DNA from 3 places in the Geodermatophilus sp. Leaf369 genome. Region 3 is predicted to be linked to each of the others. Evidence: riboswitches for the same ligand, from Rfam matches in the RefSeq annotation. Region 3 holds a riboswitch; each other region holds the start of a gene.

The links. A riboswitch is a leader RNA that binds a small molecule or an ion and turns the genes downstream of it on or off. The one in region 3 is predicted to bind S-adenosylmethionine.
Positions count from the first base shown of each region.
Region 1: it holds a riboswitch for S-adenosylmethionine, as region 3 does, so the genes downstream of both, ASG36_RS10980 (bifunctional o-acetylhomoserine/o-acetylserine sulfhydrylase) here and ASG36_RS18515 (hypothetical protein) in region 3, are expected to answer to the same signal.
Region 2: it holds a riboswitch for S-adenosylmethionine, as region 3 does, so the genes downstream of both, ASG36_RS10340 (LLM class flavin-dependent oxidoreductase) here and ASG36_RS18515 (hypothetical protein) in region 3, are expected to answer to the same signal.

Region 1 covers NZ_LMQA01000002.1:441,723-448,076, forward strand. Annotated here, with positions in the region: gene ASG36_RS10965 (hypothetical protein) at 1-221, shown strand, start outside; gene ASG36_RS10970 (hypothetical protein) at 244-549, opposite strand; gene ASG36_RS10975 (homoserine O-acetyltransferase) at 546-1,682, opposite strand; gene ASG36_RS10980 (bifunctional o-acetylhomoserine/o-acetylserine sulfhydrylase) at 1,684-2,976, opposite strand; SAM riboswitch class IV at 3,018-3,135, opposite strand; gene ASG36_RS10985 (hypothetical protein) at 3,180-3,683, opposite strand; gene ASG36_RS10990 (ABC transporter ATP-binding protein) at 3,709-5,502, opposite strand; gene ASG36_RS10995 (MarR family winged helix-turn-helix transcriptional regulator) at 5,583-6,002, shown strand; gene tatA (Sec-independent protein translocase subunit TatA) at 6,043-6,327, shown strand.
Region 2 covers NZ_LMQA01000002.1:313,234-319,587, forward strand. Annotated here, with positions in the region: gene ASG36_RS10325 (LLM class flavin-dependent oxidoreductase) at 1-315, opposite strand, end outside; gene ASG36_RS10330 (GNAT family N-acetyltransferase) at 318-995, opposite strand; gene ASG36_RS10335 (NtaA/DmoA family FMN-dependent monooxygenase) at 1,013-2,377, opposite strand; gene ASG36_RS10340 (LLM class flavin-dependent oxidoreductase) at 2,389-3,579, opposite strand; SAM riboswitch class IV at 3,681-3,790, opposite strand; gene ASG36_RS10345 (methionine ABC transporter ATP-binding protein) at 4,163-5,170, shown strand; gene ASG36_RS10350 (methionine ABC transporter permease) at 5,167-5,826, shown strand; gene ASG36_RS10355 (MetQ/NlpA family ABC transporter substrate-binding protein) at 5,850-6,354, shown strand, end outside.
Region 3 covers NZ_LMQA01000004.1:448,452-454,805, forward strand. Annotated here, with positions in the region: gene ASG36_RS18490 (DUF429 domain-containing protein) at 1-667, shown strand, start outside; gene ASG36_RS18495 (dihydrofolate reductase family protein) at 697-1,296, shown strand; gene ASG36_RS18500 (bifunctional diguanylate cyclase/phosphodiesterase) at 1,277-3,034, opposite strand; gene ASG36_RS18505 (D-2-hydroxyacid dehydrogenase family protein) at 3,110-4,057, opposite strand; gene ASG36_RS18510 (hypothetical protein) at 4,078-4,374, opposite strand; gene ASG36_RS18515 (hypothetical protein) at 4,441-4,842, opposite strand; SAM riboswitch class IV at 4,875-4,991, opposite strand; gene ASG36_RS18520 (hypothetical protein) at 5,082-5,522, shown strand; gene ASG36_RS22065 (antitoxin) at 5,565-5,810, shown strand; gene ASG36_RS18530 (hypothetical protein) at 5,794-6,354, opposite strand, start outside.

The DNA.
Region 1 (6,354 bases), on a different contig from region 3:
TGTCGGACATGCACCTGGAGGTGCTGCACGAGGTGGTCAACGTGGCCGCCGCGCTGCTCAACGCCGGCGGGGTCACGCACTCCAAGCTGGACCGGCTGATCGCCCCGGGCGAGGCTCTGCCGGCCGACGTCGCCGTGCTGACCGGCTCCACCAACCGGCTCGACCTGGCCGTCACCGTCGCCGGCTACGGCCCGGGCGCGCTGTCGGTGGTCCTCGCCTGAGCGTCCCGCCCGGGTCCGGGGCCTAGTGCCCCAGGCTCGGGCGGACGACGTCGTAGCGGTCGCCGAGCTGCTCGACCAGTGCCAGGAAGAGCCGGTGGCCCTGGACCTGGTGGGTCTCGCGGGCCGACGGCGGGTCCCAGCCCGACAGCTCGTCCTGGTGCTTCGTCCAGTGGCCGACCCAGGCGCGCAGTGCCTCGGTCAGGTCGGGGGAGACACCGAGCTCGACCGGGTCCAGGGCCTCGCCCTTGCCCGAGCCGGACCACAGCGGGTACGGGGAGGAGTGGTCGGCGAACAGCCGGACCACGGGTCGGGCCTCGGGGGTGGTCACCGCGCTGACGGTAGACCCCCGGCGGGGGCGGCCAACAGCTCCCGGACCAGCGCACCGACCGCCTCGACCTCGACCAGGAAGCCGTCGTGGCCGTACGGGGAGGGGACCACCCGCAGCGGTACCCCGAGGCCGTCGGCCACCCGCTGCTGCTCGGCGACCGGGTAGAGCCGGTCGCTGTCGATGCCACCGACCACCGCGGTCGCGGTGACCCGGGCCAGGGCGGCCTCCACGCCGCCGCGGCCGCGGCCGACGTCCCAGGTGTTCATCGCCTCGGTGAGCACCACGTAGCTGCCGGCGTCGAACCGGGCGGCGAGCTTGGCGGCGTGGTGGTCCAGGTAGCTGGCCACGGCAAACCGCCCGTCGGGCTGGACGACGGTGGAGAACCGGGTCTCCAGCTCCTCGGCGCTGCGGTAGGTCAGGTGCGCGATCCGCCGGGCCGTGCCGAGCCCGGCGACCGGGCCCTCGCCGGCCGCGTAGTCCCCGCCGGCCCACCGCGGGTCGGTGGTGACCGCGGTCTGCTGGGTGGTCTGGGTGCCGATCTGGTCGGCGGTGGCCACCGCGCCCGAGGCCAGGAAGAACAGCCGCTCGACCCGGTTCGGGTGCGCGACCGCCCACTCCAGGGCCCGCATGCCGCCCATCGACCCGCCGATCACGGCCGACCAGCGGTCCACCCCGAGCGCCTCGGCCAGCCGGCGCTCGACGGCGACCTGGTCGGCGATGGTGACCGCGGGGAAGCGCGACCCCCATGGCCGGCCGTCCGGCGCGGTCGACGACGGGCCGGTGGTGCCCTGGCAGCCGCCCAGCACGTTCGCGCAGACGACGAACCGGTCGGCCAGCGGGGCGCCGTCGCCGATCAGGCCGTCCCACCAGCCCGGGGTCGGCTGGCCGGGCCCGGTGGGGCCGACGACGTGGCTGTCCCCGGTGAGTGCGTGCTCGACGAGCACCGCGTTGGACCCGTCGGCGGCGAGGGTCCCCCACGTCTCGTAGGCGACCCGGACGGCGGGCAGGGCGCCCCCGCGCTCCAGGTCCAGCGGGCCCAGGTCCAGGAACTGCCGGTCACCGGACGGGTCGCCCTCGACCCACCCGCCGGACCGGAGGGGGGTCCGGGACGAGGTCTCCCGGACCCCCGTCACCTCAGGCTGCCTTCGCGGCGCGGAAGCCGGCGTCGAGGTCGGCGAGGATGTCCTCGATCCCCTCCAGGCCGACGGCCAGGCGCACCAGGCCCGGGGTGACACCGGTGGTGACCTGCTCCTCCGGGGTCAGCTGCGAGTGCGTGGTGGACGCCGGGTGGATGACCAGGCTGCGCACGTCGCCGATGTTGGCCACGTGGCTGTGCAGCTCCAGGGCCTCCACGAACGCCTTGCCGGCCGCGACGCCCCCGACGATCTCGAAGGCCAGCACGGCACCGGTGCCCAGCGGGGCGTACTTCCTGCCCGCCTCGTACCAGCGCGAGGAGGGCAGCCCGGCGTAGTGCACCGACTCCACCTCCTCGCGGGTCTCCAGCCACTCGGCGACCTTCTGCGCGTTGGCGATGTGCCGCTCCATGCGCAGCGACAGGGTCTCGATGCCCTGCACCACGAGGAAGGCGTTGAACGGCGAAATGGCCGGGCCGAGGTCGCGCAGCAGCTGCACCCGGGCCTTGAGCGCGAACGCCGGTGCACCGAGGTCGGCGTAGACCACGCCGTGGTACGTCGGGTCGGGGGTGGTGAAGCCGGGGTGCTTGCCCGCGGTCCAGTCGAAGTTGCCGCTGTCGACGATCACGCCGGCCACGGCCGTGCCGTGCCCGCCCAGGTACTTCGTCGCCGAGTGCACGACGACGTCGGCGCCGAACTCGATGGGCCGGATCAGGAAGGGGGTGGCGACGGTGTTGTCCACGATCAGCGGGACGCCGTTGCGGTGGGCGACCTCGCTGACCGCGGAGATGTCCAGCACGTCGCCCTTGGGGTTGCCGATCGTCTCGGCGTAGAAGGCCTTGGTGTTGTCCTGGACCAGCGACTGCCAGGCCTGCGGGTCGTCGGGGTCCTCGACGAAGGAGACGGTGATGCCCATCTTCGGCAGCGAGTGGTGCAGCAGGTTGTACGTGCCGCCGTACAGGGAGGCGGAGGCCACGACGTGGTCGCCGGCCTCGGCCAGGTTGAGGATCGACAGCGTCTCCGCAGCCTGCCCCGAGGACACCGCCAGGGCGGCTACGCCGCCCTCCAGGGACGCCACGCGCTGCTCCAGCGCGTCCTGCGTCGGGTTCATGATCCGGGTGTAGATGTTGCCCATCTCGGCGAGGGCGAACAGGTCCGCGGCGTGCTGGCTGTCGCGGAACTGGTAGCTCGTGGTCGCGTAGATGGGCAGTGCGCGGGCGCCGGTGGTGGGGTCGGGGCTCGTGCCGGCGTGGATCTGCCGGGTCTCGAAGCTCCAGCCGCTGGGGTCGGTCATGGCCACGTCCTCCTGTGTCGGGAGGCCCGGGCGAGCGGGCGCTCCGTCGGTTGCGCGGACGGCGGGCGCCGTCCACACCGGCTCTTCCCCTGGAGCACCGCAGACGGAGTAGCGGTTGCCGGGCAGCCAGCCAGGTGCTTGTCGCTGCCTCTCGTGAGCCGTGCCGATCGTAGGACGCCCGGGCGGGGCCTGCACCCGTGGGCTCAGTCCAGGTCGGTCCGGTGCCCCAGGGCCTGCGCGGTGGCGGTGATCTCGGCGTGGTCGACGGCCCGGACGACGACCAGCGGGTGTGCGTCGTCGTCCTCGTGCAGGTGCACCAGGCAGAGCCCGGCGGGGGCGAGCACCGCATCGGCCGCCCGCACCGCGGTGGGCACGTCGCCGTCGGTGTCGGTGACCGGGCCCAGGTCGACCCTGGCGCGGACCACCCGGGGCAGCGCGGCGAGGGCCTCGGCGAGCTCCTCGCCCTGGTCGCCGGGGTCGAGGTAGGCCAGCGCGCCGGCGTCGTCCAGGCCGTCGATCAGCGCGACCCACGGGTCGACGTCGGCCGGGTCGGTGGGGGCCAGCGGGCTGCCGGCCCGGGCCGCCAGGTAGCCGGCGGGGTCGAGCAGCGCCTGCCGGACGGCGGGCCAGAGGTGCTCGTCGTCGTCGAGCAGGGCGCACAGGCGTTCCCAGCGCGCGGCCACGGCGGGGTCGGCGGGTGCGGGCACCCGACCGACGCTAGCCCCCGCCGGGTCAGGCGGGAACGCCCACCGGCGAACCGGCCAGAGCCGCGTACCGGCCGCCGTGGGCGACCAGCTCGTCGTGGCTGCCCTGCTCGACGACCCGGCCGTGGGCCAGCACCGCGATGGTGTCGGCGTCCCGGACGGTGGACAGCCGGTGGGCGATGGTGATCGTCGTCCGGCCGCGGGCGACCTCGTCCAGCGCGGCCTGCACGGCGCGCTCGGTCTCGTTGTCCAGCGCGCTGGTGGCCTCGTCGAGCACCAGCACCCGGGGGTCGCGCAGCAGCGTGCGGGCGATGGCCAGCCGCTGCTTCTCCCCGCCGGAGAACCGGTGCCCGCGAGCGCCGACGAGGGTGTCGTAGCCGTCGGGCAGCGCCGCGATCACTGCGTGCACCTGGGCCCGGCGGGCGGCGTCCTCGATCTCGGCGTCGGTGGCGTCGGGCTTCGCGTACCGGAGGTTCTCCCGGATCGTGGTGTGCAGCAGGTAGGTCTCCTGGCTGACCACGCCGACCACCCGGGCCAGCTCGGCCAGCGACAGGTCGCGGACGTCGACGCCGTCGATGGTCACCCGCCCCGCGGTCACGTCGTTGAGCCGGCTGACCAGCGAGGCCAGCGTGGTCTTGCCCGATCCGGTCTCCCCGACCAGGGCCAGCGTGCTGCCCGCCGGGACGACGAGGTCGACGTCGGTGAGCGCCGGCCGCCCGGGGTCGCCGTAGTGGAAGCCGACGTGCTCCAGCCGGACCTCACCGCGTGCCGCGGCGAGGGTCTGCGGCGTCTCGGGGTCGGCGATGTCCACCGGCAGGTCGAGGTACTCGAACACCCGGCTGAACAGGGCCATCGAGCTGGTCAGCTGCACGCCGACGTCGAGCAGGCCCATGAGCGGGCGGAACAGCGTGCCCTGCAGCGCGGTGAAGGCGACCAGGGTGCCGATCGTCATCCCGCCCGAGGTCGCCGGCAGCCCGGCGAACAGGTAGATCAGCGCGGGGATGCCGGCGAAGACGATGCTCATGGTGGCCATCCGCCAGCGACCGGCGAGCTGGGAGCGCACCTCGAGGGCGACCAGGTCGGCCGAGGTGTCGGCGAAGCGGGCGGACTGTGCCGGACCGGTGCCCAGGGTCTTGCCCAGCTGGACGCCGGAGATAGACAGGCCCTCCTCGACCTGGGTCTGCATGTCGGCCATCCGGCGCTGGCGGGCGGCGGTGACCTCGCGGCGCATCAGCGCGACCCGGCGGGTCAGCCAGATCGCCGGCGGCAGCACGACGAGGGAGAGCAGGGACAGCCGCCAGCTCAGCGCGGCCATCGCGACCGCGGTGCCGACGACGGTGGTGGCGTTGGACGCCAGGCTCGTCGCGGTGGAGGTGACCACCGACTGCATGGAGCCGATGTCGTTGGTCAGCCGGGACTGCACCTCACCGCCGCGGGTGCGGGTGAAGAAGCCCAGCGACTGGCGCTGCAGGTGGCTGAAGACCGACGTCCGCAGGCCGTGCATGACCCGCTGGCCGACGGTGGTGGACATCCAGGTCTGCACCACGCCGAGCAGCGAGGTGGCCGCGGCGACGCCGACCATGCCGGCGACGGCCCAGGCCAGCAGCCGGACGTCCTGCTGGGGTAGTGCGTCGTCGATGACGGTGCGCACGAGGAACGGCGTCGCCAGGGCGATCGCCGAGCTGGCCACGATCAGCGCCATGACGACGCCGACCTGCAGCCGGTAGGGGCGGAAGAGCGACAGCACGCGGCGCAGTCGCACCGGGTTGCGCTCGAGCTGGGTCTTGTCGGCCGGGTCGGGCCGGCCCTCGGGGCGTGGCATCCACGTCCCCCTCTCTGTCGGGTGTTAGTGAGGTTACCTCACGGTGAGGTAGCAACGCGGTGGCCGCTAGCATTCCCGCCGTGCCCCCCTCCCCCGACGACGACCTGGGCGAGCTGATCGTCCGGGCGGCCCGCTCGCTGCGCGGCCGCTGGCGCGAGGTGCTGGAGCCCTGGGACCTCTCCCCGCACCAGGCCCGCGCCCTCGGCGTCGTCGGTCGCGCCGAGGGGCTGCGGCTGTCCGCGCTGGCCGAGGGCCTGCGGATCGCCCCGCGCTCGGCGACCGAGGTGGTCGACGGGCTCGCCGGGCGTGGCCTGGTCGAGCGGGTGCCCGACCCCACCGACCGGCGCGCGGTGCTCGTACAGCTCACCGACGAGGGACGACGGGTGCAGGCCGAGGTGTCCGCCGCCCGCGCCGCGGACGCCCGGGCCGCGCTGGGCCGCATCCCCGCCGACGAGCGGGCCGAGCTCGCCCGGCTGCTGCGCCGCTTCGTGGACGGCTGACGTCCAGCGGGTTCACAGGACCGGGGGTCATCCTGGGCGCATGAACCTGGGTGCGCCGGAGATCCTCCTCATCGTGCTGGCCGTGTTCCTGCTGTTCGGCTACAAGAAGCTGCCCGACGCCTCGCGGTCCATCGGCCGGTCGCTGCGCATCTTCAAGGGCGAGATGGGCGGCATGAAGGACGACGAGGCCCGCGCCGCCTCTGCCGCCCCCGCCGCCCCCGACCTGGAGGCCGAGGCCCGCGAGGCCGAGGCCGTCGCCCTCGAGGCCCGCGCCAAGGCCGCCCGGGCCCGCGCCGACGCCGAACGGCGCGAGCTGTCCTCCTGACCTCCCCCCGCTCCTCACCGCTCGACG
Region 2 (6,354 bases), on a different contig from region 3:
CAGCCGCTGGAAGCTCGCCGCCTGCTGGGCGGCCAGCGTCGGCAGGATGAAGCCGGGGCGGAACGCGACCAGGAAGTGCAGCGTCTGCGTGCGGTCCAGCAGTGCCGCGCAGGTCACCCAGGCGTCCTCGCAGCCCGAGCCCGTGGGGGTGAGCACCGCGGTGAACCCGGCCTGCTCGGCGGCCCCGGCGACCGCCCCCAGGTAGTCCAGGGTGGGGCGTCGCCGGAGCGCGGCGGCGTTGTGCCCGCGGTCGGTGGTGGCCGGCCCGACGTCCCGGCTGTCGCCGCGGGTGGGCAGGAACCAGTGCACCTCCACGGTCAGCGGTCCCCGGCCGGGGGGCGGGCGGCGGCGAAGGTCGTCGTCCGCCGCAGCCGGAAGCCCAGCGACTCGTACAGCCCGATCGCCCCGGTGTTGCTGGCTGCCGCGTGCAGGAACGGGGTCTCGCCGCGGGCCCGGATGCCGTGCGCCACGGCGTGCACCAGCCGGGTGCCCAGGCCCTGGCCGCGGTGGTCGGGGTCGGTGCACACCGCGCTGATCTCGGTCCAGCCGGGCGGGTGCAGTCGCTCCCCGGCCATCGCCACCAGCGCACCGCCGCGGCGGATGCCCAGGTAGGTGCCCATGGTGTGGGTGCGCGGCAGGAACGGGCCCGGCCGGGTGCGCTCGACCAACGCCAGCATCTCCGGGACGTCGGCGTCGCCCAGCAGCACCGCCTCCTCGTCGGGGGCGGCCACCACCCCGGCGTCCACGAGCTGGACCCCGGGCACCGAGTACACCGTCGCCCAGTCCGCCGGCGGCGGACTCGTGGCACCGGCGAGAGGGACGACGCCACCCGGGCCGACCAGCGCCGCGGCGTCCGCCCAGTCCTGGTCCGTGGTGTCCGCGGGCATCGCCAGGAACGGCGAGACGTCGGTCGGGTAGCGCACCACCCGGCCCACCCGCTCGGCGAAGGCGGCGTGCGGCCCGTGCAGGGACGCCCAGGCCGGGGCGTCCAGCACGTGGGTGGTGGTCGTGGTCAGGACGCCACCGCCGACTCCCCGCCGGTGCGGCGCAGCGGCAGGCCGAGGTGCTCGCGCAGCGTGGTGCCCTCGTAGTCGGTGCGGAAGACGCCGCGCTCCTGCAGCAGCGGCACCACCTGGTCGACGAAGGGCCCCAGCCCGCCCGGGGTGATGTGCGGGGCGAGCACGAACCCGTCGCTGGCGTCGGCCTGGACGAACTCGTCGATGGTCGCCGCGACCGTGGCCGGGGTGCCGATGAAGGACTGCCGGCCGGTCACCTCGACGATCAGCTCGCGGGTGGTCAGGCCCTCGGCCTCGGCCGTCGCCCGCCACTCGTTCGCCGTGGCCACCGGGTCGCGGTGCATGCGCACGCTGGCCCGGCCCTTGGCGATGGTGTTCTCCCCGACCAGCGGGTCGACGGCGGGCAGCGGGCCGTCGGGGTCGTGCGCGGACAGGTCGCGGTTCCACAGCTGCTCGAGGAACTTGATCGCCGTCGCGGGGGACACCTGCGCCAGCCGCACCTCCTGGGCGAGCTCGGCGGCCTCGGCCTCGGTGTCGCCGAGCACGAAGGTGGCCGCCGGCATGATCAGCAGCTCCTCGCGGGTGCGACCGAACCGGGGGAGCCGGCCCTTCACGTCGGCGTAGAACGCCTGGCCGGCCTCCAGCGTGCTGTGCCGGGAGAAGATCACGTCCGCGGACGCGGCGGCGAAGTCCCGGCCCTCGTCGGAGTCCCCGGCCTGGAAGACCACCGGCCGGCCCTGCGGGCTGCGGGGGACGTCGAACTGCCCGCTGATGTCGAAGAACCGGTCGCGGTGGGCGAAGGCCCCGGGGTGCGGCTCGGCCAGGAACCGACCGCTCTCCTGGTCGGCCAGCACCTCGTCGCCCCGCCAGGCGTCGAACAGCTCGTGCGCGGTCGCCAGGAAGGACTTCGCCCGGTCGTACCGGTCGTCCTGGGCCAGGAAGCCGCCGCGGCGGAAGTTCTCCCCGGTGAAGGCGTCCCACGAGGTGACCACGTTCCACGCCGCCCGGCCGTCGGAGAGGTGGTCGAGGCTGGCGAACTGCCGGGCCACCTCGTAGGGCTCGTTGAAGGTGGAGTTGATCGTGCCGGTCAGCCCGATCCGCTCGGTGACCGCGGCCAGCGCCGCCAGCACGGTGAAGGTGTCGGGCCGACCGACGACGTCGAGGTCGTAGATGCGGTCGTTCTGCTCGCGCAGCCGCAGGCCCTCGGCGAGGAACAGGAAGTCCAGCTTCCCGCGCTCGGCGATCTGGGCGAACTCGCGGAAGGACTCGAACTCGACGTGGCTGCCCGAGGCCGGGTCGCTCCACACGGTGGTGTTGTTGACGCCGGGAAAGTGCGCGGCGAGGTGGATCTGCTTGGGCATCGCGGGGCTCCTCAGGCGTGGGCGTAGCGGTTGGCGGGGCGGCCCAGACCGAGCAGCCCGCGCAGGGTGTCGGCCTCGTAGCCGGTGCGGAACAGGCCGCGGCGCTGCAGCTCGGGCACGAGGCCCCGGGTGACCTGGCGCAGGTCGTGCGGCAGGGTCGCCGGCCGCAGCCGGAAGCCGGTGAGCCCGGCCTGCTGCCACTCCGCGAGCAGGTCGGCCAGCTGGGACGGCGTCCCGGTGAACACGTGGGCATCGCTGGTGAACGGGGTGCCGGCGCGCTCGTCGAGGCGGGCCAGCCGCTCGCGGGCGGTGGTCTCGTCGTCGTCCAGCACGACCACGAGGTCGCCGAACACGTGCACGGTCTCCTCGGCGCGGCCGGCCGCGGCCTGCTCCTCGCGGACGGCGGTGACCAGCCGGGCGGCGTCCGCGGCGTCGGTCGGGGTGACGAAGCCGAGGTCGGCGGAGCGGCCGATCAACCGCCACGGCACCTGCGCGTGGCCCAGCGCCGCGACCACGGGCTGGCCCTGCGGCGGCCGCGGGGTGATCGAGGGGCCGCGGACGGAGAAGGACCGCCCCTCGAAGTCCACGTAGTGCAGCTTGTCCACGTCGACGAAGCGGCCGGTGGCGGCGTCCCGGATCTCGGCGTCGTCCTCCCAGCTGTCCCAGAGCCGGCGGAGCACCTCGACGTACTCGGCGGCCTCGTCGAACAGCTCGGTGACCAGCGGCCCGGTGGCCGCGCTCGCCCGGTCGACCGGCGGGAGCTCCCGGCGGCCGAAGTGCCCGGCGGTGTCGGGTCGGGCGGCCACCTGGACGCGGACGCCGGCCCGGCCGGTGCTCACGTAGTCCAGCGTGGCGATCGCCTTGGACAGGTGGAAGGGCTCGGTGTGGGTGACCACGGCGGTCGGCAGGAACCCCAGGTGCCGCGTGGTGGGCGCGACCCGGGAGGCGACGAGCACCGCGTCCAGCCGGCCGCGCACCCGGTCGGTGCGGTCGTCCGGGGTGAACGGGTCGTCGGACTGCAGGTTCAGCGCGTCCTCGATGGTCACCGCGTCGAGGAGGCCGGCCTCGGCCTCGGCGGCGAGGTCGACCCAGTACCCGGCGCGCAGCAGCTCGCGGGGGCGGGCGTCGGGCTCGCGCCAGGCGGCGGGGTGCCAGCCGGCGCCGTCCAGGGCGGCGACCAGGTGGAGGGGGGTGGGGGTCATGTCGTCTCCGGTTCGGCTGGGCGCGCCCCGGGCAGCGGGGGGCGTCCCCCGGCCGGTGGGCGGGCGACGGTCTTCGGTGGCACAGGGCTCTCCTCGTGCGGCGTCCACGCTTGCGGAGGGGTGGCCTCCGCCGGGTCATCACCTGGGGCACCCCGCCGTGAAGGAGGGTTGCCGGTCAGCGAGCCAGGGCTTGTCGCTGACGCTCTCGACCGGCTCCGACGCTAACCACGCCCGGGGCCGCTGTCCACTTTCTCCACCGGACTGGTGGGGAATGCAGTGCGCGGGTGGGCGGGATCGACGGTCTGGGACCGGACTGGCCTCCGATCCGCAGGTCGCAGGCCGGTGAGAACCCCCTCACACAAAGCGCACCGGGTTTGTGGGGATTGCTCACAGGCGTGCACCATGGCGACCGTGCACCGGCCCTTCCTGACGCGCGATCTCGCCGTCGACCACGCCGGCACCGCCAGCTGGCTCTGTCGCTGACCCACCCCGACCGCTGAGGTCGGAGCCCGACCGGTGCGCGTCTGCCACCGCGTCGGGTGCGTGCTGCTGCCCGGCCACCCCACTGCGAGGAACCACGCCCGTGATCGAACTGAACGACGTCCGCAAGGTCTTCCCGGCCGCCCGTGGCGGCCAGGAGGTCGTCGCGCTCGACGGCGTCGACCTGTCCGTCCCCGCCGGGGACTTCGCCGGCGTGGTCGGCCCCTCCGGGTCGGGCAAGAGCACGCTCATCCGGCTGGTGAACCTGCTCGAGCGGCCCACCTCCGGGTCGGTCACCGTCGACGGGCGGGTGCTCACGGACCTCTCCGCCGACGAGGTGCGGAAGGCCCGCACCTCGATCGGGATGGTCTTCCAGCACTTCGAGCTCATGGACTCCCGCACGGCCGCGGAGAACGTCGAGCACCCGCTGGAGCTGGCCGGGGTCGGTCGGGCCGAGCGGCGCCGCCGGTCCGGGGAGCTGCTGGACCTGGTCGGGTTGAGCGAGCGGGCCGCGGCCCGGCCCGGCCAGCTCTCCGGCGGGCAGAAGCAGCGGGTGGCGATCGCCCGCGCCCTTGCTGCCCGGCCCACCGTGCTGCTCTGCGACGAGGCCACCTCGGCCCTGGACCAGACCAGCACCACCGGGGTGCTGGAGCTGCTGCGGCGGGTCCGCGACGAACTCGGCCTCACCGTCCTGCTCATCACCCACGAGATGGCCGTGGTCAAGGCCGTCTGCGACTCCGCGGTGCTGCTGGAGGCCGGTCGGGTGGTCGACGGCGGCCGACTCGACGAGGTGCTGGCCCGGGGCGACTCCCCGCTGGCCGCGGCCCTGCTGCCCGCCCCGGTCGCCGACGAGAGGGAGACCGGCACCCTGGTGCGGGTCACCGTCACCGACGCGACGCCGGAGACCCGGGTGTTCCAGGCCCTGGTCGGCGGGCTCGGGCTCGACGTCGAGGTCGCCGGCGGCTCGGTGGAGACCGTCGCCGGGGGCCGGCACGGTCGCCTGCTGCTGCGGGTCACCGGCACCGACCAGAGCGGCCTGGACACCGCGCTCGAACGGTTGCGCGCCGAGGGCTCCCGGGTCGAGCGCGTCGCGGCCGGAGCGGCCCGATGAGCGACTGGTCCCGCATCTGGCCCCAGCTCCTCGACGCCACCGGCGAGACGCTCTACATGGTCGCCGTCGCCGCCGTCATCACCGTGCTGCTCGGCATCCCGCTGGGCGTACTGCTCACCGTCACCGGGCCCCGCGCGCTGGCCCCGCACCCGGTGCTGAACCGGGTGCTCGGGCTGCTGGTCAACCTGGGCCGCTCGCTGCCGTTCATCATCCTGCTGGTCCTGGTCGCCCCGCTGACCCGCGGCCTGGTCGGCACCACCATCGGCTCCACCGCGGCGATCGTGCCGCTCACCATCGGCGCCGTCCCGTTCCTGGCCCGGCTGGTCGAGACCAGCCTGCGCGAGGTCGCGCACGGCAAGGTCGAGGCCGCCCTGGCGATGGGCGCCCGCCGCCGCGACGTCGTCCGCACCGTGCTGCTGCCCGAGGCGCTGCCCTCGCTCGTCGCCGGCGTCACCGTCACCGTCGTCGCGCTGATCAGCTACTCGGCCATGGCCGGCGCCATCGGCGGCGGCGGCCTCGGCGACTTCGCCATCCGGTTCGGCTACCAGCAGTTCCGCACCGACATCACCCTGCTCACCGTCGCCCTGCTGCTCGTCGTCGTCCAGGCGCTGCAGTTCGGCGGCGACACCTGGGCGCGCCGCCTGGCGCGCCGATGACCCCCCACCTGGAGAGAACCCCCGTGCGTTCCCGTCGCCTCGCCCTGACCCTGTCCGCCCTCACCGCGACCGCCGTGCTGGCCGCCTGCGGCGGTGGGGACGCCGAGCTGTCCGCCGCCGACGAACCGCTCAGCGTCGGCGCCTCCCCGGTGCCGCACGCCGAGATCCTGCGGTTCATCGACGAGAACCTCGCCGAGGACGCCGGGCTGGACCTCGACATCGTCGAGTTCACCGACTACGTCCAGCCCAACGTGGCCCTGGACGACGGCTCCCTGGATGCGAACTTCTTCCAGACCGTCCCCTACCTGGAGGAGCAGGAGGCCACCGCCGGCTACGACTTCACCGCCCTGGAGCCGGTGCACGTCGAGCCCCTGGGCATCTACTCCGACTCCCTCACCGACCTCGCCGACCTGCCCGACGGCGCCACGGTGGCCATCCCCAACGACCCGACCAACGCCGCTCGCGCGCTGCGCCTGCTCGAGGCCAACGACCTCGTGGTGCTCGCCGACACCGGCGACGCCGCCCCGA
Region 3 (6,354 bases):
CCGCGACCTGGCCTCGCAGACCGCGCGCGAGGGTCGGTTCGGCTACGCCAGCCGGCACCTGCAGATCGCCGTCGACCCCGCCCGCGCCGACGAGTGGCCGGCGCTGCGCGACCGCCGGGTGCAGGTCCAGGTGCGCACCGTGCTGCAGCACGCGTGGGCCGAGTTCGAGCACGACATCCGTTACAAGGGCACGGTGCCCGCCGAGCACGCCTCGGAGTTCGACCGGCGGTTCACCCTGGCCGCGGGCCTGCTGGAACTCGCCGACCAGGAGTTCACCGCGATCCGCGAGCGGCTGCGGGCCCCGGCGATCGAGGCCACCGAGGACGAGGACCCCGACGACCCGCGCATCGCCCCCCGCGAGCTCGCCGCGTTCCTGGCCGGCCAGTACGCCGACGCCGACTGGTCCCGCCCGGACCACTACGACTGGATCTCCGGCCTGCTCCTCGAGCTGGGCGTGACCTCGCTGGTGGAGCTGGGCGACGTGCTGCGGACGGCGGACGACGCCGCGATCGCCGAGAAGATGGGCTACCGGTACCCGCCGGGTGCGGTCCGCCGGCTGGACGACGCGCTGCTGTCGGCGTTCGGGGAGCGGTACGTGGAGCTGCACGGCAACGCGCACCGAGCGCCGGCGCTGCGGGCGAGGCTGGAGAAGCTCACCGGGCGATGAGTCCCGGGCCGCGGCCCGGTCCTCCTCGCATGGGAATCGTGACGACGTCGGCATCGGTGTCCGTGGACGGCTTCATCGCCCACGATGACGACACCCCCGAGCACCTGTTCGACTGGTACGGCAGCGGGGACGTGGAGGTGCCCAACGCCGGGGACTTGCCGCCGTTCCGGCTGAGCCGGGCGAGCGCCGACCACTGGACGGCGTGGCGGGCGTCGCTGGGCGCACTCGTCGTCGGGCGTCGGCTGTTCGACCTGACCGACGGCTGGCACGGCGTGCACCCGCTGGGTGTCCCGGTCGTCGTCCTGACCCACGAGCCGCCGCGCGACTGGCAGTGGGCCGGCCCGTCGACGACGTTCATGACCACCCTGGGGGACGCAGTCGCGACGGCCCAGGAGCTCGCCGGGGACGCCGTCGTCGGCCTGGCCGCCGGGACGGTCGCCGGTCAGGCGCTGGCCGCGGGCCTGCTGGACCGGGTCGACATGGACCTGGTGCCCGTCGTCCTCGGGTCGGGACGCCGGTACTTCGGCGACGTCCCGCTGGACACGGTGCTGCTGGGTGACCCGACGGTGTACGTGCAGGGTGACCGGGTCACCCACCTGTCGTTCCCGGTCAGGGTTGCGGGGCGCTGACCTGCGCGTCGTCGGACCAGCCGAGGCCGGCGACCACCTCGGCCAGCGGCGCCGGCGGGCCGTACAGCCAGCCCTGGCCGTAGGTGCAGCCCAGGGTGTCCAGCAGCGCTGCCTGCTCGGCGCTCTCCACGCCCTCGGCGACGACGTCCAGACCCAGCCCGGTGGCCAGCCCGACGATGCTGCGCAGCAGCTGGGCCCGGCGCGGTGAGGTGGTGATGGTGGCGATGAAGGAGGAGTCGACCTTCAGGACGTCGGCCGGGAGGGTGTCCAGGCGACTCAGCGAGGAGTAGCCGGTGCCGAAGTCGTCGATCGCGACGACGATGCCCTGGGCGCGCAGGGTGTCCAGCGCGCAGACGGCCTCGGTGGACTCGGCGTCCAGCAGGCTCTCGGTCACCTCGAGCACGGTCTCGGCCGCCGGCCACCCGGTCTCGGCGAGGATCGCGCGCACGCGCTCGGGGTAGCCGGGGTCACACAGCTCCAGGCCGGAGACGTTGACGCCCAGGCGCAGCCGCCGGCCGGTGCGGGCGTACAGGTCGGCGAGCTGCCCGGTGGCGCTGCGCAGCACGTGCTCGCCGAGCGCGCCGATGAGGTGGTGCCGCTCGGCGAGGGCGATGAACTCCTCCGGCGGCACCGGGCCCACCCCGGGCCGGTTCCACCGGGCCAGGGCCTCGACGCCCAGGACAGAGTCGGTGGCCAGCTGCTGGATGGGCTGGAAGTACACGTGCACGTCCCCGGCGCGGACGGCGGCGGCCAGATCGCTCACCAGCTGGGGGACGTCGCCGCCCTCCAGCTCGCAGCGGCCGCGCCCGGCCGCCTTGGCCGCGTAGAGCGCCTGGTCGGCGCGACGCATCAGCTGGGCCGCGCTCTCCCCCGGCACGTGCTGGGCCACCCCCACCGAGAGCCGCAGGTCGGGGTGCCGGGCGCAGACGCCGCGCACCAGGGCGAGGGCCTCGGTGCCGGCCAGGCCCGGGAGCAGCAGCGCGAACTCGTCGCCGCCGTGCCGGGCCAGCACCGCTCCCGCCGGCAGTGCTGCGCTCCACGCCTCGGCGACCTGGCGGAGCACCTGGTCCCCGGCCTCGTGGCCCTGGGTGTCGTTGACCGCCTTGAACCCGTCCAGGTCCAGCAGCGCGGCCGACATCCGGACGTCGCCCCCCGCGTTCGTCAGCAGTTCCTGCATCGCCTGGTCGAAGCCGCGGCGGTTCCTCAGGTCGGTGAGTGGGTCACGACTGGCCCCCGAGGCGCGCAGCACCAGGCTGCGGGTGACCGTGCCCAGCGCGACGACCACCGCCTGGAGGGCCAACGCGGTGGGCAGGGCGACGTCGCCCTGCACGTGGAGGGAGAGTGTCGCGGCCACCAGGGCGCCCACCAGGTAGGCGGTGCCGACGACGAGGCTGAAGAACAGGTAGCCGACCACGACCACGAACGACATCAACGCGGCGACCACCAGCGCACTGGCCGCGTCCGGCGCCAGCACGACGGCGACGGCGATCAGGACCACCGCGGAGCTGATCGCGACGTGGAAGGCCCAGCGCGGCCAGCCCCGCGCCCACCGGTGGACGACGACCGCGCAGGCGAAGGCCGTGGCGGACAGCGTCAGGAGTGCGACCTCCTGGGCGCCGCGGGTGTCCGCGCCCCAGGTGATGAGCAGTCCGGCCAGCCCGCCGACGACGTAGAAGACGGCGATGGTGCCCGCCATCGCCCGGGGCGTGGCGACCTCGGGCGTGCGGAGCAGCTTCACCGACCCATTTCAGCACCGATCCGGTTCCGCGCCGGGGATGTCAGCGCGGTTCCCCCGGCAGGGTGACGACTGTCGCTACAGCACCCGCACGGGCGCGCCCGACAGCCAGGCCGCGACGTCGGCGACGGCGTCGCGCCAGAAGACCTCGTAGGTGCGCTCGGTGACGTAGCCCAGGTGCGGGGTGAGGACGGCGCGGCGCAGCTCGCGCAGCGGGGAGTCCACCGGCAGCGGCTCGGTGTCGTAGACGTCGAGACCGGCGCCGTGGATCGACCCGTCCCGGAGTGCCGCGACGAGGGCGGCCTCGTCGACGATCGGCCCGCGGCTGGTGTTGACCAGGATCGCGGTCGGCTTCATCAGCGCCAGCTCGGGTGCACCGAGGAGCCCACGGGTGCGGTCGGAGAGCTTGAGGTGGATCGAGACGACGTCCGCCGTGCGCAGCAGCTCGTCCCGCTCGACCCGGCGGACGCCGACCTCGGCGGCGCGATCGTCGGTGAGGTTCTGGCTCCACGCGACGACGTTCATGCCGAAGGCCTGCCCGACCCGGGCGACCGCCGAGCCGAGGTTGCCCAGCCCGATGACGCCGAGGGTGGCGCCGGCGAGGTCGCGGCCGACGGTGTGCTGCCAGCCGCCGGCCCGCATCGAGGCGTCCTCGACCGGGACGTTGCGGGCGACGGCGAGGATCAGCGCCCAGGTCATCTCGGCAGTGGCCGGCCCGTGCGCGCCGGTGCCGGTCACCGCGACGCCGAGATCTCTCGCCGCGTCGAGGTCGATGGCGGCGTTGGCCGCGCCGGTGGTGACCAGCAGGCGGAGGTCGGTGAGCCGCTCGAGCACCTCGCGGGGGAAGGCGGTGCGCTCACGCATGGCGACGACGACGTCGAAGCCGCGGAGCCTCGCCACGAGGGCGTCGGGATCAGCGACGTGGTCGGCGAACGCGACCACCTCTGCCTCGACTGGCAGCGTCGACCAGTCGGCGAAGCGGGCGGCGGCGGACTGGTGGTCGTCGAGGAGCGCGATGCGGTGCACGTGCTCCGGTCTACTCCCGGTCAGCCCCAGCTGCCTGCCCGGGCCGCCGCGGTGTTGGGGTCCTCGTCGACCAGCCGCCACCAGTGACCCCCGACCACGGACTCCTCGTCGCCGTCCTCCCCCGGGTCACCCCGGCGGACGGCGACGCCCATCGACGTGACCACCAGTGCCGCGAGCCCGCAGAACAGCCAGACCGTCGCGATCCCGGCCAGCGCGGGCACGAAGCCGCCGACCAGCAGCGGCGTGAGCACGCCGAAGAGCAGCAGGCGGGGCGAGACGGGGTCGTCTGAGGTGCGGTCGTCGGCGGTGCGGTCCACGGGGTCGGCTCCTGTCGGGGTGGTTCCGCTCGCATCGGCTCGTGGCCGGTGGTTGTTGAGGCGGTCTCACCCGTCGGCGGGAGAGCAGGGGCTGGCTCCCTCACCCGGGAGCCGCACGGAGAACGCGGCCCGGTGGCCTTCGTCGGGCAGGTCGAGCAGCAGCAGGTGGTGCCGCCGGTCCAGGTGCGCGACCGGCCCGTGCCGGCGGACGAGGGCAGCCACCCGCGGGGCGTCGTGGGTGCGGACGCGGAGCAGTTGGTCGCCCGCCGCCACGACCGCGGATTCCCGGTCGACGTCCATCACGACGACGATTTCGCGGGTCTGCGCCTCAGCAGACAACCGGACCTGGATGTGGTGCGGACGGTGACCGGGGGCCTGCCGTGCGCAGTCGGCGAACGACGGCAGGTGCCGCGGGACGGCTGTGTACGGCGGCTCGAAGCGGTCGCCGCGGTGGGTGTCATCAGGCATGGGAGCCCTCTCGCCCGGGGGCGCCGTCGGGCGCCCCACCCTTGCCGACCGCGGACGCGGTCGACCCGGTCTTCTCCCGGAGGCACCTTGTGCGGAGCGAGGTTGCCGGGACAGCAAGCCGGGAGGCTGTGCGCTGTCCGCTCTGGACCTGTTTCTCAGCCTAGGACGGGGGTCCGACAGAAACGCACCCTGTGGACAAGATCATCGCGGTGGCCGCCGTTCGCGCGAGGCTGCCGGGCATGACGACACCGCCGCTGCCCACCGTCCCCGTGACCACCGACGCCGAGCTGACCGAGCGCTGGAAGGGACTGCTCACCCTGGGCGGCCAGCCCGTCCGTCGCTCGCTCTTCCTGACGTGGCTGCGAGCCGACGGCACGATGGTCCCGCTGTGCGTCCCGGTCGAGGACCTCGACGCCGAGCCCGACCGACTGGCCATCGGCAACCTGGTCCAGCTGCACGACGTCGTGGCCGAGTCCGAAGGCGCCGACCGCACCGAGCTGCACCTGGCCATGTGCCTGGAACGTCGCGGCCCGGCCGGGCTGTCCCCCGGCGACGACGCGTGGGTGTCCGCGCTGGAGTCGGTGCTGCGCCATCGGGACGGGCTGGACTGCAGCCTGCACGTGGGGAACGGGCACACGGTGGTGGTCGTGATGCCCCGTCGGTCCTGGCCAGCTGCGTGACGCGTGCCTGCCGAGTCGGTCGTGGGCCCGGAGAATGTCGGGATGGCGACCCTGCACCTGACGAACGTCCCGGAGCACGTCGTCGCGGCGTTGGAGGCGATCGCTGCGGCCGAGCAGACGACGGTGAACGCGGTTGCCGTGCGTGAGCTCGCCGCTGTGCCCGAGCCGACCGGGAGCGCCCGCCTGCTGGTGGCGCTGCCGGACACGGGGCTCTCGGCTCAGGTGCTGCTGGGCGCGATCGCCGACGGCCGACGTCCAGCCGGTGAGGGGCTCAGGTCGGCGGAGTGAGGTAGCGCTGGTGGAAGTCCCGGATCCACCGTCCCGGGGTCGTTCCGGCGATGACAGCACCCACCTCCTCCAGGGTCCTCCGCTCGTAGGTGAGTGCGTCCGACAGGAGCTCGCGGTAGCGCACGTCGGCCGAGACGACCGCCGGGTTGGTGGCGGGTGCCAGGACGACGAACCTCGTCGCGGCCACACGGTCCGGGGCGTCGCCGACCATGGACAGGGCCAGCAGGTGGTCCAGCCACAGCTGGCGCAGCGGCAGGGCACGCAGTGCGGGTGCCTCGGGGTCGGTGAAGACCCCGGACTCTCGGGCGACCTCGCCGTACCGGTCCGACCGGGGTGGACCGGGATCCTGGGTCAGGTCTTCGTGGTACTTCACCTCGATGCCCACGCACGTCGGTCGCCCGGCGGCGTCGACGGCCCGAATGGCGACGTCGAACGCCGAGCGGTTCCCCAGGAACCGGTCGTCCCCTCGACCCGGGGACCACTCAAACTCGATCGTCGTCACGGTGCGCACGAGGTCCGGCCACAGCAGGCGGCACACCGACGT